Regions from separate parts of the Allobosea sp. GW821-FHT12C12 genome, predicted to be linked through region 1. Evidence: predicted binding sites of a transcription regulator. Region 1 holds the regulator's gene; the other holds the start of a gene.

Region 1 (7,251 bases):
GGCGATAGCTTCGCCGCCGATCCGCGCCCGGCCTTCGAGAGCCTGCGCGCGCTGCTCGACGAGAGCGCCATCCCGACGGGGGCCGACCTGCCGCCGATGGCAGCCGGCATCTTCGGCTATCTCGGCTACGACATGGTCAGGCTGATGGAGCGCCTTCCGGAGCCGAAGGCGACCGGCGCCGGCGTGCCCGACGCCATCCTGATGCGGCCGACCGCGATGGTGGTGTTCGACGCGGTGCGCGACGAGATCCATGTCGTCACGCCGGTCAGGCCGAAGCCCGGTTTGTCCGCGCGCGCCGCGCATGAGCAGGCGCTGGAGCGGATCGAGGCGGTCGTCGCCGCGCTGGAAGGCCCCATGCCCCCGGACGCCGCGATCGACATCGCCAATTTGCCCGAGCCCGCGATCGCCTCCAACACCGGCGAGGCGCAATTCCGCGCCATGGTCGCGACGGCGCAGGATTACATCCGCGCCGGCGACATCTTTCAGGTCGTGCTGTCGCAGCGTTTCGAGGCGCCCTTCGCCCTGCCGCCCTTCGCGCTTTACCGCGCGCTGCGGCGGGTCAATCCGGCGCCCTTCCTGTGCTACCTCGATTTCCGCGACTTCCAGATCGTCTGCTCCAGCCCCGAGATCCTGGTGCGGCTGCGCGACGACACCGTCACCATCCGCCCGATCGCGGGCACCCGCCGGCGCGGCGCGACCCATGCCGAGGACGAGGCGCTGGCGGCGGAACTGCTGGCCGATCCGAAGGAGCGGGCCGAACACCTGATGCTGCTCGATCTCGGCCGCAACGATGTCGGCCGCGTCGCCCGGATCGGGACGGTCAAGGTGACGGATTCCTTCTTCGTCGAGCGCTACAGCCAGGTCATGCATATCGTCTCCAACGTCGAGGGGACGATCGACGCGAGGCACGACGCCTTGGCCGCTCTCGCGGCCGGCTTCCCGGCCGGCACCGTCTCGGGCGCCCCGAAGGTGCGGGCGATGGAGATCATCGACGAGCTCGAGCACGATGCGCGCGGCGCCTATGGCGGCTGCATCGGCTATTTCGGCGCCAATGGCGAGATGGACACCTGCATCGTGCTGCGCACGGCGGTGGTCAAGGACGGGCGCATGCATGTCCAGGCCGGCGCCGGCATCGTCTACGATTCCGACCCGGCCTCGGAGCAGCAGGAATGCGTCAACAAGGCCAAGGCGCTGTTCAAGGCGGCGGAAGAAGCGATCCGGTTCGCGGCGAGGGCCGGACGGGGGCGGTAGAAGCCGGGTAAGACGTCAATCCCGTCATTGCGAGAGCGGCCAACTTGACCGCCCCGCCCCCGACCGTGCATGACCTTCGCCCGAATTCACGGCGAACCCATGCGCATCCTGCTGATCGACAATTACGACAGCTTCACCTGGAACCTCGTCCACCTGATCGGCGGACTGGGAGCCGAGGTCGATGTCGTGCGCAACGATGCGCTGAGCGTGCCCGAGGCGCTGGCCGGCGGGCATGACGCGATCGTGCTCTCGCCCGGCCCCTGCACGCCGAACGAGGCCGGCATCTGCCTCGATCTCGTGCGCGAGGGCTCTGGGCGCGTGCCGATGTTCGGCGTCTGCCTCGGCCTGCAGGCGATCGGCCAGGCCTTCGGCGGCGAGATCGTGCGCGCGCCGCTGCCGATGCACGGCAAGATCTCGACGATCACGCATCATGCGCGCGGGCTGTTCCGCGGCATCAACGGTCCCCTGAAGGCGACGCGCTATCACTCGCTCGTCGTCGAATGCGGGAGCTGCCCGCCCGAGCTCGACATCGAGGCGACGACGGAGGACGGGCTGATCATGGCGCTGTCGCATCGCCAGATGCCGGTGCACGGCGTGCAGTTCCATCCCGAGAGCATCGCCTCGGAGCATGGCGCGACGATCCTGCGAAATTTCATGGATCTGGCGGAACGATGGTCGAGGACACATCGCGCACCCGCCCTTTCCGCGACAGCCTGACCAGACCAGAGTTCCCATGGACGATTTCAAACCCTTCATCGCCAAGGTCGCGACCGGAGCCACGCTCTCGCGCGACGAGGCGCGCGACGCCTTCGACGGCATCCTGTCCGGCGAGGTCACCAATGCGCAGGCGGCGGCCTTCCTGATGGCGCTGCGCGTGCGCGGCGAGACCACCGAGGAGATCACCGGCGCTGTCGCGGCCATGCGCGGCAAGATGCTGCCCGTGAAGGCTCCGGGCGACGCGATCGACATCGTCGGCACCGGCGGCGATTCGTCCGGCTCCTACAACGTCTCGACGCTGGCCGCGATCATCGCCGCCGCCTGCGGCGTGCCCGTCGCCAAGCATGGCAACCGCGCCGCCTCCTCGCGATCGGGCGCGGCCGACGTGCTGACCGCGCTCGGCGTCAAGGTCGGGCTCGATCCGGCGGGGACGGAAGCCTGCATCGTGAAGGCCGGCGTCGGCTTCATGTTCGCGCCGACGCACCACGCCTCGATGCGCCATGTCGCGCCGGTGCGCACCGAGCTCGGCACGCGCACGATCTTCAACCTGGTCGGGCCGCTCTCCAACCCGGCCGGCGTGAAGAAGCAGCTCATCGGCGCCTTCTCCGAGACCTGGCTGGAGCCGATGGTCAAGGTCCTGGCCTCGCTCGGCTCGACCCGGATCTGGGCCGTGCACGGTTCCGACGGGCTCGACGAGATCACGACCACCGGGCCGACCCGCGTCGTCTCGCTGGAGGACGGCAAGATCGAGAGTTTTCAGATCGGCCCCGACGATGTCGGGCTGGCGCGCGCAAAGCCCGAGGACCTGCGCGGCGGCGAGCCGGCCCAGAACGCGGCCGCGCTGACAGCGGTGCTCGATGGACAGAAGACCCCCTTCCGCGACATCGCCGCCTTCAACGCGGGCGCCGCGCTGCTGGTCGCGGGCAAGGCCGCCGATCTGCGCGACGGACTGGCGCAGGCTCAAGGAGCGCTCGATTCCGGCCGGGCCAAGGCGGCGCTCGCCGCGCTTGTTTCGGCCTCGAACGCGTGAGGCGGCGATGAGCGACATCCTCGCCCGGATCGAGGCCTACAAGCGCCAGGAGATCGCCGCCGCCAGGGCCGCGATCCCGCGGGCGGAGATCGAGATCCTCGCCCATACCGCGCCGCCGCCCAAGGGATTTGCGGCCGCGCTCGCCGTGAAGCACGCCGAGGGCAAGCCGGCGCTGATCGCCGAGATCAAGAAGGCGAGCCCGTCCAAGGGGCTGATCCGGGCCGATTTCGACCCGCCCGCGCTCGCCCGCGCCTACGCCGAGGGCGGCGCGGCCTGTCTCTCGGTGCTGACCGACGGCCCATCCTTCCAGGGCAGGCCGGAATTCCTGATGCAGGCCCGCGAGGCGAGCGGCCTGCCGACCCTGCGCAAGGATTTCCTCTACGATCCCTATCAGGTCTATGAGGCGCGCGCCTGGGGGGCGGACTGCATCCTGATCATCATGGCCGGCGTCGATGACATGGCCGCGCGCGCCCTGAACGAGACCGCGCGCGAACTCGGCATGGACGTGCTGGTCGAGGTCCATGACGAGGCCGAGCTGGAACGGGCGCTGCCGCTCGGCGCAAAGCTGCTCGGCATCAACAACCGCGACCTGCGCAGCTTCGCGGTCGACCTCGCCGTGACCGAGCGTCTCGCGCCGCTGGTGCCGGGCGACCGCGTCGTCGTCGGCGAGAGCGGCATCTTCGGTCCGGCCGACATCGCCAGGCTGTCGCGCTGCGGCGTCGACACCTTTCTCGTTGGCGAGAGCCTGATGCGGCAGGCCGACGTCGCGGCGGCGACACGCGAGTTGCTGGCCGTGCCGGCGCGGGACGCCGCCGCATGAGCGGGCTCAGCCATCTCGACGCAAAAGGCCAGGCCCATATGGTCGATGTCGGAGACAAGGCCGAGACGGCGCGGATCGCGATCGCCGAAGGCTGCGTCGTGATGGCGGCGGAGACGCTGGCGATCGTGCGCGCCGGGGACGCCAGAAAGGGCGACGTGCTCGGCACGGCGAGGCTTGCGGGCATCATGGCGGCCAAGCGCACGCATGAGCTGATCCCGCTCTGCCACCCGCTGCTGATCGGCAAGGTCGCGGTCGAACTCGTCATCGACGAGGCGCTGCCGGGAGTGCGCGTGACGGCGGAGGTCAGGATGAAGGGCCAGACCGGCGTCGAGATGGAGGCCCTGACGGCGGTCTCCGTCGCGTGCCTCACGGTCTACGACATGGTCAAGGCGGTCGATCGCGGCATGCGGATCGTGGACATCAGGCTCAAGCACAAATCCGGCGGCAAGTCCGGCGTCCATGAAGCGGAGCGCCGCTGATGGCGCTGACGCCGGTCAAGGCCGCGCTGAGGGCGCTGCTCGACAGCGTGCCGGGCCCGATGGCGGCCGAGACGCTGCCGCTGGCGCGATGCGCCGGCCGCGTGCTGGCTCAGGACATCGCGGCGCTGCGCACCCAGCCGCCCTTCGCCAACTCCGCCATGGACGGCTACGCGGTTCGCGCCGACGATCTCGCGCTGGCAAAGGAATTGCGCGTCATCGGCGAATCGGCTGCGGGTCGCGCCTTCGCTGGACGGCTCGGCGCCGGCGAAGCGGTTCGCATCTTCACCGGCGCCCCGATGCCCGACGGGGCGGACACGATCCTGATCCAGGAGAACGCCGACGGCGTCGGCGGCGCGACGATCCGTGTGCGCGAAGGCGCGGCCGAGGGACGATTCGTCCGGCCGGCGGGACTCGACTTCGGGGAGGGCGACGTCCTCCTCCCGGCCGGCCGCGCGCTCGACAGCGCCGCGCTCGGCCTCGCCGCGGCCGGCGGGCATCCGGCGCTGGCCGTGCGCCGCAAGCCCCTCGTCGCCATTCTCGCAACCGGCGACGAACTCGTGCTGCCGGGCGAGCCTGTCGGGCCGGACCAGATCGTCGCCTCCAACAGCTTCTCGCTGGCGGCGATCGTCGAGGCGGCGGGCGGCGCGGTGCTCGATCTCGGCATCGCGCGCGACAATCACCCCGATCTCGCCGATCGCATCGGCCGCGCCCGTGCCGCCGAAGCCGACGTGCTGCTCACGCTCGGCGGCGCCTCGGTCGGCGCGCACGATCTCGTCCAGGAGGCGCTGAAGCGCGCCGGCATGGACCTCGGCTTCTGGAAGATCGCGATGCGGCCGGGCAAGCCGATGATGATGGGCCGGCTCGGCCGCATGGTCGCCGTCGGACTGCCCGGCAATCCGGTCTCCTCGATCGTCTGCGGGCATCTCTTCGTCATGCCTCTGCTCGAGGCGCTGCTCGGTCTGCCCGACCCCGACAGGGACCGCAGCGAGCCAGGGATCATCGGAATCGATATGCCGGCTAACGATGAACGGGAGGACTATCTTCGTTCCGATCTCGTCCATTCCGCGGCCGGATGGATCGCGACGCCGTTCCAGAGGCAGGATTCCTCGATGCTGGGCACGCTCGCGAAGGCCAGGGCGTTGACGATCCGTCCGCCTTTCGCCGAGCCGGCAAAGCAGGGCGACCCCTGCCGGATCATCCGGCTGCGCTGAGGGGCGCTTGCGGAACACACCGCGAACCTGTATCATGTTCGTGATTTGTTTCGACTCCGCGCTTCGGGCGCTCCGGCGGGAATCATGCTGACACGCAAACAATTTGAACTGCTCCGCTTCATCCAGGAACGTCTGCGCGAAAGCGGCGTGCCGCCCTCCTTCGACGAGATGAAGGACGCGCTCGACCTCAAGTCCAAGTCCGGCATCCACCGCCTGATCATGGCGCTCGAGGAGCGCGGCTTCATCCGCCGGCTGCCGAACCGGGCCCGCGCGCTCGAGGTGATCAAGCTGCCGGACGGCGTCGCGGGCTCGCAGGCCCCGCGGGGGCGCTTCAGCCCCTCCGTCGTCCAGGGCGGCCTCGGCAAGGTCAAGCCGGCGAGCAGCCCGCCCGAGGACGATGCGCGCTCCACCATCGCCATTCCTGTGATGGGCCGGATCGCCGCCGGCACGCCGGTCTCGGCGATCCAGAGCCGCAGCCACAACGTCTCGCTGCCGGCCGACATGCTCGGCGCGGGCGAGCATTACGCGCTGGAGGTACGCGGCGATTCGATGGTCGAGGCCGGCATCCTCGACGGCGACACCGTGGTCATCCGCAAGCAGGACACCGCCAACACCGGCGACATCATCGTCGCGCTGATCGACGACGAGGAGGCGACGCTGAAGCGGCTGCGCAAGCGCGGCTCCTCGATCGCGCTGGAGGCGGCCAACCCGGCCTACGAGACGCGCGTGCTCGGTCCCGACCGCGTCAAGATCCAGGGGCGCCTCGTCAACCTGATGCGGCGCTACTAGGGCATGCCGATTTCACGCTGAAACATCGTCATCCCGGTCCTGATCCGGGATCCATCATAGATCGGCGACCGCGCCCTGTGTCGGATCCCGGATCCGCGCCGCTTTGCGGCTCGTCCGCGACGACTCGGTGGTTCCCGATGAGATTCTAAAATCGGTCGACAGGGTCCTCCTCGACCAGCGGCGTCGGCTGCGCCGCGGGCGTGGGAGCAGCCGCTTGCGGCCGGCGGCGGTTCCACGGGCGGCCGTCCTCGCCGCTTTCGGCGGCGAGCCTGCGCCAGGGCTGCCGGCCGGGCAGGATCGCGCCTGAGCGCACCAATGCGGTGGCGCCGTCGCGGCCGAGCGCCATGCGGTCGATCAGCATGGCCTTGCAGGGCGCGCTCCACGGGATCGGCGTGACGACGAGGTCGGCGCGGCGGCAATCCTCGACCAGAGCGATCCGGTCGCGGACGAAAGCCACGCTGCGACCGTCCCGCGTGGCGATGACGCAGCCCTGCGCGTCGCAGGCCGCGCCTTCGCGCAGGCTCGGGTCGTTGGGCTTGCGGCCGTCGCCATCGGCGGTCAGCCATTGCTGCAGCACGAAGGCGCTCGGCTTGCCGGCGACGACGAGGCGTCCGTCCTTGGCCCGGACCGCTAGACCCGAGCCGTCGCGCTCGATCAGGATCTCGGGCCGTTCGGGTTTGGCCGCGACCGCGACGCCCGTCACCAGCGGCAGGATGGCGAGGAAGCGCAGCTTCGTCGTCCAGAGCGTCAGCCAGAGCAACGCCAGCGCGAAGCAGACCAGCGCCGCGACGCCGAAGGCCGGAATCACCAGCGTGGAATGATCGATCGTCGCGACCCAGTTCGCCAGTTGCAACACGGCGTCCGAGGCCAGGCCCATCAGCTTCCAGGCCGGCCAATCGAGCCCGAACGGATAGGCCAGCACGCCGAAGACGGCCGCCGGCATGACGAAGAGCG
Region 2 (7,251 bases), on a different contig from region 1:
TGCCGACCGCCCCGACCGAGAGCCCCGAGACGTCGCGCAGCGGGCTCATGAACGGCGTCACGACCAGACCCAGCACGGCGACGACCGCACCGAGCGGGATCGCGACGCGAAGGAAGCGCACGACGAGCGTGTGCCGTCGCGCCGACCTGAACACGGCCTGGCGCGGGCTCGGGCGGCCGGAGGGAGCGGGGACCCAATGATCCGATGTCATCGCCACAGTCATGTCCCGCGAAATGGCAGCCGCTGACGGCTTTTTCGTGTCGGCGGCGCGCCGGTCTCGCGGGTGCGAACGACATGCCGCTCGAACAAATTGACGCAACGAGACTTGGAATTTGTCAATGACGAGACTGCGGATTCGCGAAAGCGGACTCGGGATCCCGCGAAAGCAAGAGCCCGAATTCGTCAGGTATGCGCGAAGATGTCGGCCTCGGCCCAGCCGGCGAGATCGAGCTCGGCGCGAAACGGCAGGAAGTCGAAGCTCGCCGCGGCGAGATGCGTGCGGTTCTCGCGCGCCAGCAGCGTCGTCAGCCTGGCGTGCAGCGCATGCAGATGCAGCACGTCGGAAGCCGCATAGGCGAGTTGCGCCTCGCTCAGCGTCTCGGCGCCCCAGTCCGACGATTGCTGCTGCTTCGACAGTTCGATGCCGAGCAACTCGCGGACCAGGTCCTTCAGGCCGTGGCGGTCGGTATAGGTCCGGGTCAGTTTCGAGGCGATCTTGGTGCAGAACACCGGCCCGGTCACGACGCCGAAGGCGTGCAGCAGCACGGCGATGTCGAAACGGGCGAAGTGGAACAGCTTCAGCACCCCCGGATCGGCGAGCAGCCTGATCAGGTTGACCGGCTGGCCGCCGCCCTTGGGGATCTGCACGACGTCGGCCGAGCCGTCGCCGCGCGAGAGCTGGACCACGCAAAGCCGGTCGCGATGCGGATTCAGGCCCAGCGTCTCGGTGTCGATCGCCACGATCGGCCCGAGATCGAGGTCGGCCGGCAGGTCGCCGCGATGCAGGCGGATGGTCATGGCGGACACCTCTCTCAACACCGACGCGGGCGGCGGCCCCGCCATGCGGCGCGCCTTGCGGACCCCGATCGCCAAGCCCCGACCCCGCAGCTAACGGCGCGGTGGCAGTCGTTCAAGCCTTTTCTAGAGCGCTGTCCCGTCACGCCGGCGTTAACCTTTTCTTCACCATAGGCTTCAAGCCGGGACGGCGGCATGCGAGAACGCGGCATCGGAGCCTTGCGCGTGTCGCTCATTCGCCTCTTCACGAGCCTCGACGGCCGGATCGGCCTCGTCCCGTTCTGGACGGGCAGCGTCGCGGTCGCGCTGGTTTTGCTGCTGATCGAGCGGACGGCGCCCCAGGTCGCGTTCTTCCACGCCGCGACGATCGTCGCCTTCGCCGAGGCGTTCGCGCTGTTCCCCTGGGCGGTCCTCGCCGCCAAGCGCGCCGTCGATCGCGGCAGCGCGCCCGTCTTCGGCATCCTGCTGGTCTGCGCCATCGTGCTGCCCACCGAGCTCAAGTCGGCCATGTCGATCGCCTGGGGGCCCTCGCTGGACACGATCTCGCTGATCGCCTGGGTCGTGACGCTGGTGGATCTCGGCCTGATGCCGGGCCGGCGGCATGACGAGGACGCGGTTGCGGCCGCGCCCGCCGATGCTAAACCGGCGGGATGAGCCAGACACTCGCCTTCGACCCCACCGATCCCGTCGCCCTCGCCCAGGCCCTGGTCCGCTGTCCTTCGGTGACACCGCATGACGGCGGCGCGCTCGCGCTCCTGGAAACCGTGCTGGCGGGCGCGGGCTACGAGGTGCATCGCCCTGTCTTCAGCGAGCCCGGCACGCCCGACATCGAGAACCTCTACGCCCGCATCGGAACGGCTGGCCCCGTCTTCGTCATTGCCGGCCATACCGATGTCGTGCCGGTCGGCGACGCCAACGCCTGGACGCGCGATCCGTTCTCCGGCGAGATCGCGGACGGCGTCCTGCACGGGCGCGGCGCCTGCGACATGAAGGGCGGGCTCGCGGCGATGATCGCGGCCGCCCTGCGCTACCGCCGCGACAACCCCGACGCTTCGGGCTCGATCGCCTTTCTGGTGACCGGCGACGAGGAGGGGCCGGCCGTGAACGGCACGGTCAAGCTGCTCGACTGGGCGCATGCGCGCGGCGAACGCTTCGACCACTGCCTGCTCGGCGAGCCGACCAATCCTGCAAGCATGAGCGACATGATCAAGATCGGCCGGCGCGGCTCGCTGACCGGAAAGCTGACCGTCAACGGCAAACAGGGCCATGTCGGCTATCCCCACCTCGCCGAGAACCCGATCCGGGGCATGGTCCGGCTGCTGGCGGCGCTCGACGCCGCACCGCTCGACGCCGGCGCCGACCATTTCGACCCGAGCAATCTCGAAGTGACCACGCTCGATGTCGGCAACCCGGCGACGAATGTCGTGCCGGCGCAGGCCAGAGCCGTGTTCAACATCCGCTTCAACGATATCTGGACGCCGGAGACGCTGGGCGCCGAGATCGAGCGCCGCCTGCGCGAGGCAGCCGGCAACGCGGTCCGCTACGAGCTCGAGATCCAGCCGACCAACGCGGTCGCCTTCCTGACGCAGCCCGGGCCTTTCGTCGCGATGGTGGCCGATGCGGTCGAAGCCGAAACCGGCAAGCGGCCGGCGCTCTCGACCACCGGCGGCACCTCGGACGCGCGCTTCATCAAGAGCTATTGCCCGGTGGTGGAGTACGGCCCGGTCGGCAAGACGATGCATCAGGTCGACGAGGTGGTGGCGGTCGCCGACCTCGTCGCGCTGGAGGCGGTCACGCACCGGCTGCTGACTTCGTATTTCGCAGGGAACCGGAGCGCCTGACCGTTCGTTGATCCTTCTTTCATCCTCCTAGACGAAAGTCTAATACGAGGTCGGAGGGCTTGGCGATGCCGCTGGCGGCCGATGATGTGACACGCTGCCTGCGCGGCTCGTGGCGGCTGATGTCCGCCGGGTCAGCCGCCCTCCCCGAACTCGATCTCTCCCGGCAGGGCCTGACGCGCTCCTGGCTCGCCGCGATCCTGACCGTGCCGGCGATGGTCGCGATCCTCGCCGCCGAGAACCGGATGGCGGGCCTGTCGAACGCCGCCGGCCTGCTCCAGTCGCCGTCGCTGGTCATGGCCGTGCTGGCCTCGCAGATCGCAGCCTTCATCATGGTCCCGACGCTGATCGCGGGCTTGGCCCCGCATCTCCTGCGCGCGCCAGCTTTCGGCGGCTTCGTCATCGCCTGGAACTGGACCGAGATCCTCTGCGCCAGCTTGTTCGCCCTGCCGGCGCTGGTCCATGCGATCGGCTGGTCGACGCCGGCGATCGCGACCGTGCAATGGTTCGCCTTTTCGGCCGTGGCGGCGAGACTACGCTATGCGGCGGCGGCCGCCACGCTCGGGCCTGACCGCGGCGTCGCGCTGCTCGTCGTCGCCGCGAGTTTTATGGCGCAGGCCGGCGTGGCCTCGCTGCTGGGGTTGTGGGGTTTCTGAGTCAGTAGTCGACCCCAGCCAGATACAACCCGCAGGGCGGCGCCAGCGCCGCGCATAGCGAGCGGTCCCGCGCAGCAAGCACCTTGCCGAGCTTCGCCTCAGGCCAGCGTCCGGCCCCGACCATCTTCAGGCAGCCGACCATGGAGCGGACCTGATGGTGCAGGAAGGAGCGGGCATGGGCGTAGGCCACGATCTCGTCGCCCTCGCGCCTGACGTCGAAGCGGTCGAGCGTGCGCAGCGGGCTGCTGGCCTGGCATTCGGCGGCGCGAAAGGTGGTGAAGTCGTGATGGCCGAGCAGGAATTTGGCCGCGCGGTCCATCGCCTCGTGGTCGAGCTTCACGGGTACATGCCAGAGCCGGTTCAGGTCGAGCGTCGGCTGGGCGCGCCGGTCGAGGATGCGATAGATGTAGTGGCGCCGCTTCGCGGAGATGCGCGCGTCGAAATCGTCTGGCGCCGCTTCGGCGCTCACCACCGCGACGGGAACGCGCTTCAGCCGGGCATTCGTCGCGTCGCGCACGACATCGGTGCGCCACTCCTTCTCCAGATCGACATGGGCGACCTGATGGGTGGCGTGGACGCCGGCATCGGTGCGGCCGGCGCAATGCAGCCTGACCGGATGGCCGCAGAAACCCTCGATCGATTCCTCGACGCTCTGCTGGACCGACGGGCCGTTGAGCTGGCGCTGCCAGCCCGAGAACGGCGTACCGTCATATTCGATGACGAGCTTGTAGCGCGGCATCAGATCCTGCCGCCGGGTTCCAGCCGCGCGCCACGCAAGAATTCCGCACCGCTCATCGGCTTGCCGCCGGCGCGCTGGACCTGAAGCAGCTTCACCGCGCCTTCCGCGCAGGCGACCGTGCCCTCGCCGTCGAGCAGCGTGCCGGGCTCGGCCGCGCCGCCCGCCAGCGCCGTGCGCAGCACCTTCAGCCGCTCCGGGCCCTTGCCGAGGTCGATCTCGGCGAAGGCGCCGGGAAACGGCGAGAGCCCGCGCGCGAGGTCGTGGACCTGGCTCGCCGGACGGCTCCAGTTCAGCCTGCCCTCGGCGTTGGTCAACTTGGCGGCGTAGGTGACGCCCTCCTCCGGCTGCGGCGTGAAGCGCAGGGCGCCGCGCCCGAGCGCCGCGAGAGCGCGCGTCATCAGGTCAGCCCCGAGCGGCGCGAGCGCGTCGTGCAGGTCGCCGGCCGTCATGTCGGGTCCGATGGCGATCTTCTCGACCATGCCGACCGGGCCGGTGTCGAGGCCGGCCTCCATCCTCATGACGCAGACGCCGCTCTCGGCATCGCCGGCCATCACGGCGCGCTGGATCGGCGCGGCCCCGCGCCAGCGCGGCAGCAGAGAGGCGTGAAGGTTGAGGCAGCCGAGTTCCGGCAGGTCGAGGATGCTCTGCGGCAGGATCATGCCATAGGCGACGACGACCGCGACATCGGCCCGATGGGCGGCCAAGGTTTCGACCGCCTCCGGCGTGCGCAGCGTCCTCGGCGTCAGCACCGGAACGCCGAAGCGCTCGGCCGCGCGCTGGACCGGCGACGGCTTCAGCTCGAGCCCGCGACCGGCCTGCGCCGGGGCGCGCGTATAGCAGGCGACGACCTCATGCCCCTGTCCGATGATCTCGGTCAGCGTCGGCACGGCGAAATCGGGCGTGCCCATGAAGACGACGCGCAGGGTCATGTGTCGGAACGCACGCTACAGGTGAGAAGACGATTCAAGCCGCGCTCTCGCGCTTGGCCTGCTTGGCGAAACGCTTGGTCACCCGCTCGCGCTTCAGCCGCGAGAGATGGTCGATGAAGAGCACGCCGTTGAGATGGTCGATCTCGTGCTGCAGGCAGGTCGCGAGCAGGCCGTCGGCCTCGATCTCCCGCGTCTTGCCGTCGAGGTCCATGTAGCGGACCTTGACCCGGGCCGGCCGCTCGACCTCCTCGTAGTATTCCGGGATCGAGAGGCAGCCTTCCTCGTAGACGCCGACCTCTTCGGAAGACCAGGCGATCTCCGGGTTGATGAAGACCCGCGGCGCCTTCGGCACCGGTTCCTCGCCCTCCGCGGCGGGCTTGGCGAGATCGATCGTGACGACGCGCTTTTGCACGCCGATCTGGATCGCGGCCAGCCCGATCCCCGGCGCGTCGTACATGGTGTCGAACATGTCCTCGACGAGCCTCGTGATCTCGGGCGTGATCGCGGCCACGGGCGCGGAGACCTGGCGCAGGACGGAGTCGGGCAGGATGACGAGCGGACGGATGGCCATGGGGCTCTGCGCGAAATCTGGTCGAGGATGCCGCGACATAAGCCGTTGTGGTCAGCCGGTCAAACCGTTCCGCTTTCGTTCGATTTCCACTTCCGAATCGGCTAGGCTGGCGCGATGAACGAGATCGCCTTCATTCTGCTCGGCCGTCCGATCCCGTGGAGTGAGGCCGCGCTCGGCTTCGCCACCTTAAGCCTGCTGCTGCTCCTCCTCGTCGTCGCGGGATCGTGGCGGGCGACGCGCCGGCGCGAGATCGAGGCCGCGACGGCCGCCGAGCGCGCCCGCGAGACGGACGACAAGGTCGCCGAGATGAACCGCGCCCAGGCCGAGCTCGCCGGGCGGATGCAGTCCATGGCCGAGATTCTCTCGACGCGGCAGGGCGACCTCGCCCGCCTCGTCGCCGACCGGATGGACGGGTTGAGCCACAAGGTCGGACAGGGGCTGGAGCAGAACGTGCGCCAGACCACCGAGAGCCTCGGCAAGCTGCAGGAGCGGCTGGCGGTGATCGACTCGGCCCAGAAGAACCTGACCGACCTGACATCGGAGGTCGTGACGCTGAAGGACGTGCTCTCCAACAAGCAGGCGCGCGGCGCCTATGGCCAGGGCCGGATGGAGGCGATCATCCGCGACGGGCTGCCCGCCGCCTTCTTCGCCTTCCAGCCCCAGCTTTCCAACGGCAGGCGGCCCGACTGCCTGGTGACGCTGCCGGGCGACGGGCGCGGCCTCGTCATCGACGCGAAATTCCCGCTGGAGAGCTTCACCCTGCTGCGCGAGGCGCGCGGCGAGGACGCGAGGAAGGCGGCCGGCACGCGCGTGCGCAACGATGTCGGCGTCCATGTGAAGGACATCGCCGAGCGCTATTTCCTCGCCGGCGAGACGCAGGACATGGCGCTGCTCTTCGTGCCGTCGGAATCGATCTATGCCGATCTGCACGAGCATTTCGACGATGTGATCCAGAAGGCGAGCCGGGCCCGGATCATGATCGTCTCGCCCTCGCTGCTGGCGCTGGCGATCCAGCTTATGCAGTCGCTGGTGCGCGACGCCCGCATGCGCGAGGAGGCGCAGGTGATCCAGTCCGAGGTCGGCAAGCTCTTGGCCGATGTGCGCCGGCTCGGCGAGCGGGCCGAGAAGCTGGAGACCCATTTCCGCCAGGCGCAGGAGGACGTCGCCGGCATCCGCACCTCGGCCGGCAAGGTGACGAGCCGCGGCGAACGCATCGGCGCGCTGGAGTTCGACGATGCGCGCGGCGAGCCCAAGCTGCCCTTCGCGGCCGGGCTGCCGCTGAAGGATGCGGCGGAGTAGAGGGGCGACATGGTCGGTTGGACGAAGATCGGCTGTCCTGGCGCTTTGGAGGGTTGCGATGACTGCCACGAGAGACATCACCATCACCCTTCCGGCCGACATCGCCGATCTGGTCGACACCAAGGTGGCGTCGGGATCCTATCAGTCTCGTAGCGATGTCGTGCAGGACGGGCTGCGAATCCTGCTCGAGCGTGACGATGCGCTG

What was found. The regulator LexA, encoded in region 1, represses DNA repair genes until DNA is damaged. The targets are predictions, from matches to a motif close to TGTTCNNNNTGTGTTCNG.
Region 2: a site for LexA is predicted at 5,813-5,830, ahead of AC1RRW_RS06220 (DNA recombination protein RmuC). Genes of this name have one in related genera too.

Annotation. Positions count from the first base shown of each region.
Region 1 covers NZ_JBXAQP010000002.1:96,675-103,925, reverse strand. The annotation lists gene trpE (anthranilate synthase component I) at 1-1,251, shown strand, start outside; gene AC1RRW_RS03415 (anthranilate synthase component II) at 1,321-1,968, shown strand; gene trpD (anthranilate phosphoribosyltransferase) at 1,985-2,998, shown strand; gene trpC (indole-3-glycerol phosphate synthase TrpC) at 3,006-3,818, shown strand; gene moaC (cyclic pyranopterin monophosphate synthase MoaC) at 3,815-4,297, shown strand; gene AC1RRW_RS03395 (molybdopterin molybdotransferase MoeA) at 4,297-5,508, shown strand; gene lexA (transcriptional repressor LexA) at 5,593-6,297, shown strand; gene AC1RRW_RS03385 (ComEC/Rec2 family competence protein) at 6,443-7,251, opposite strand, start outside.
Region 2 covers NZ_JBXAQP010000003.1:288,549-295,799, forward strand. The annotation lists gene lptC (LPS export ABC transporter periplasmic protein LptC) at 1-211, opposite strand, end outside; gene AC1RRW_RS06185 (ribonuclease D) at 403-1,017, opposite strand; gene AC1RRW_RS06190 (hypothetical protein) at 1,240-1,668, shown strand; gene dapE (succinyl-diaminopimelate desuccinylase) at 1,665-2,855, shown strand; gene AC1RRW_RS06200 (hypothetical protein) at 2,975-3,508, shown strand; gene truA (tRNA pseudouridine(38-40) synthase TruA) at 3,510-4,247, opposite strand; gene fmt (methionyl-tRNA formyltransferase) at 4,247-5,176, opposite strand; gene def (peptide deformylase) at 5,211-5,747, opposite strand; gene AC1RRW_RS06220 (DNA recombination protein RmuC) at 5,862-7,046, shown strand; gene AC1RRW_RS06225 (ribbon-helix-helix domain-containing protein) at 7,105-7,251, shown strand, end outside.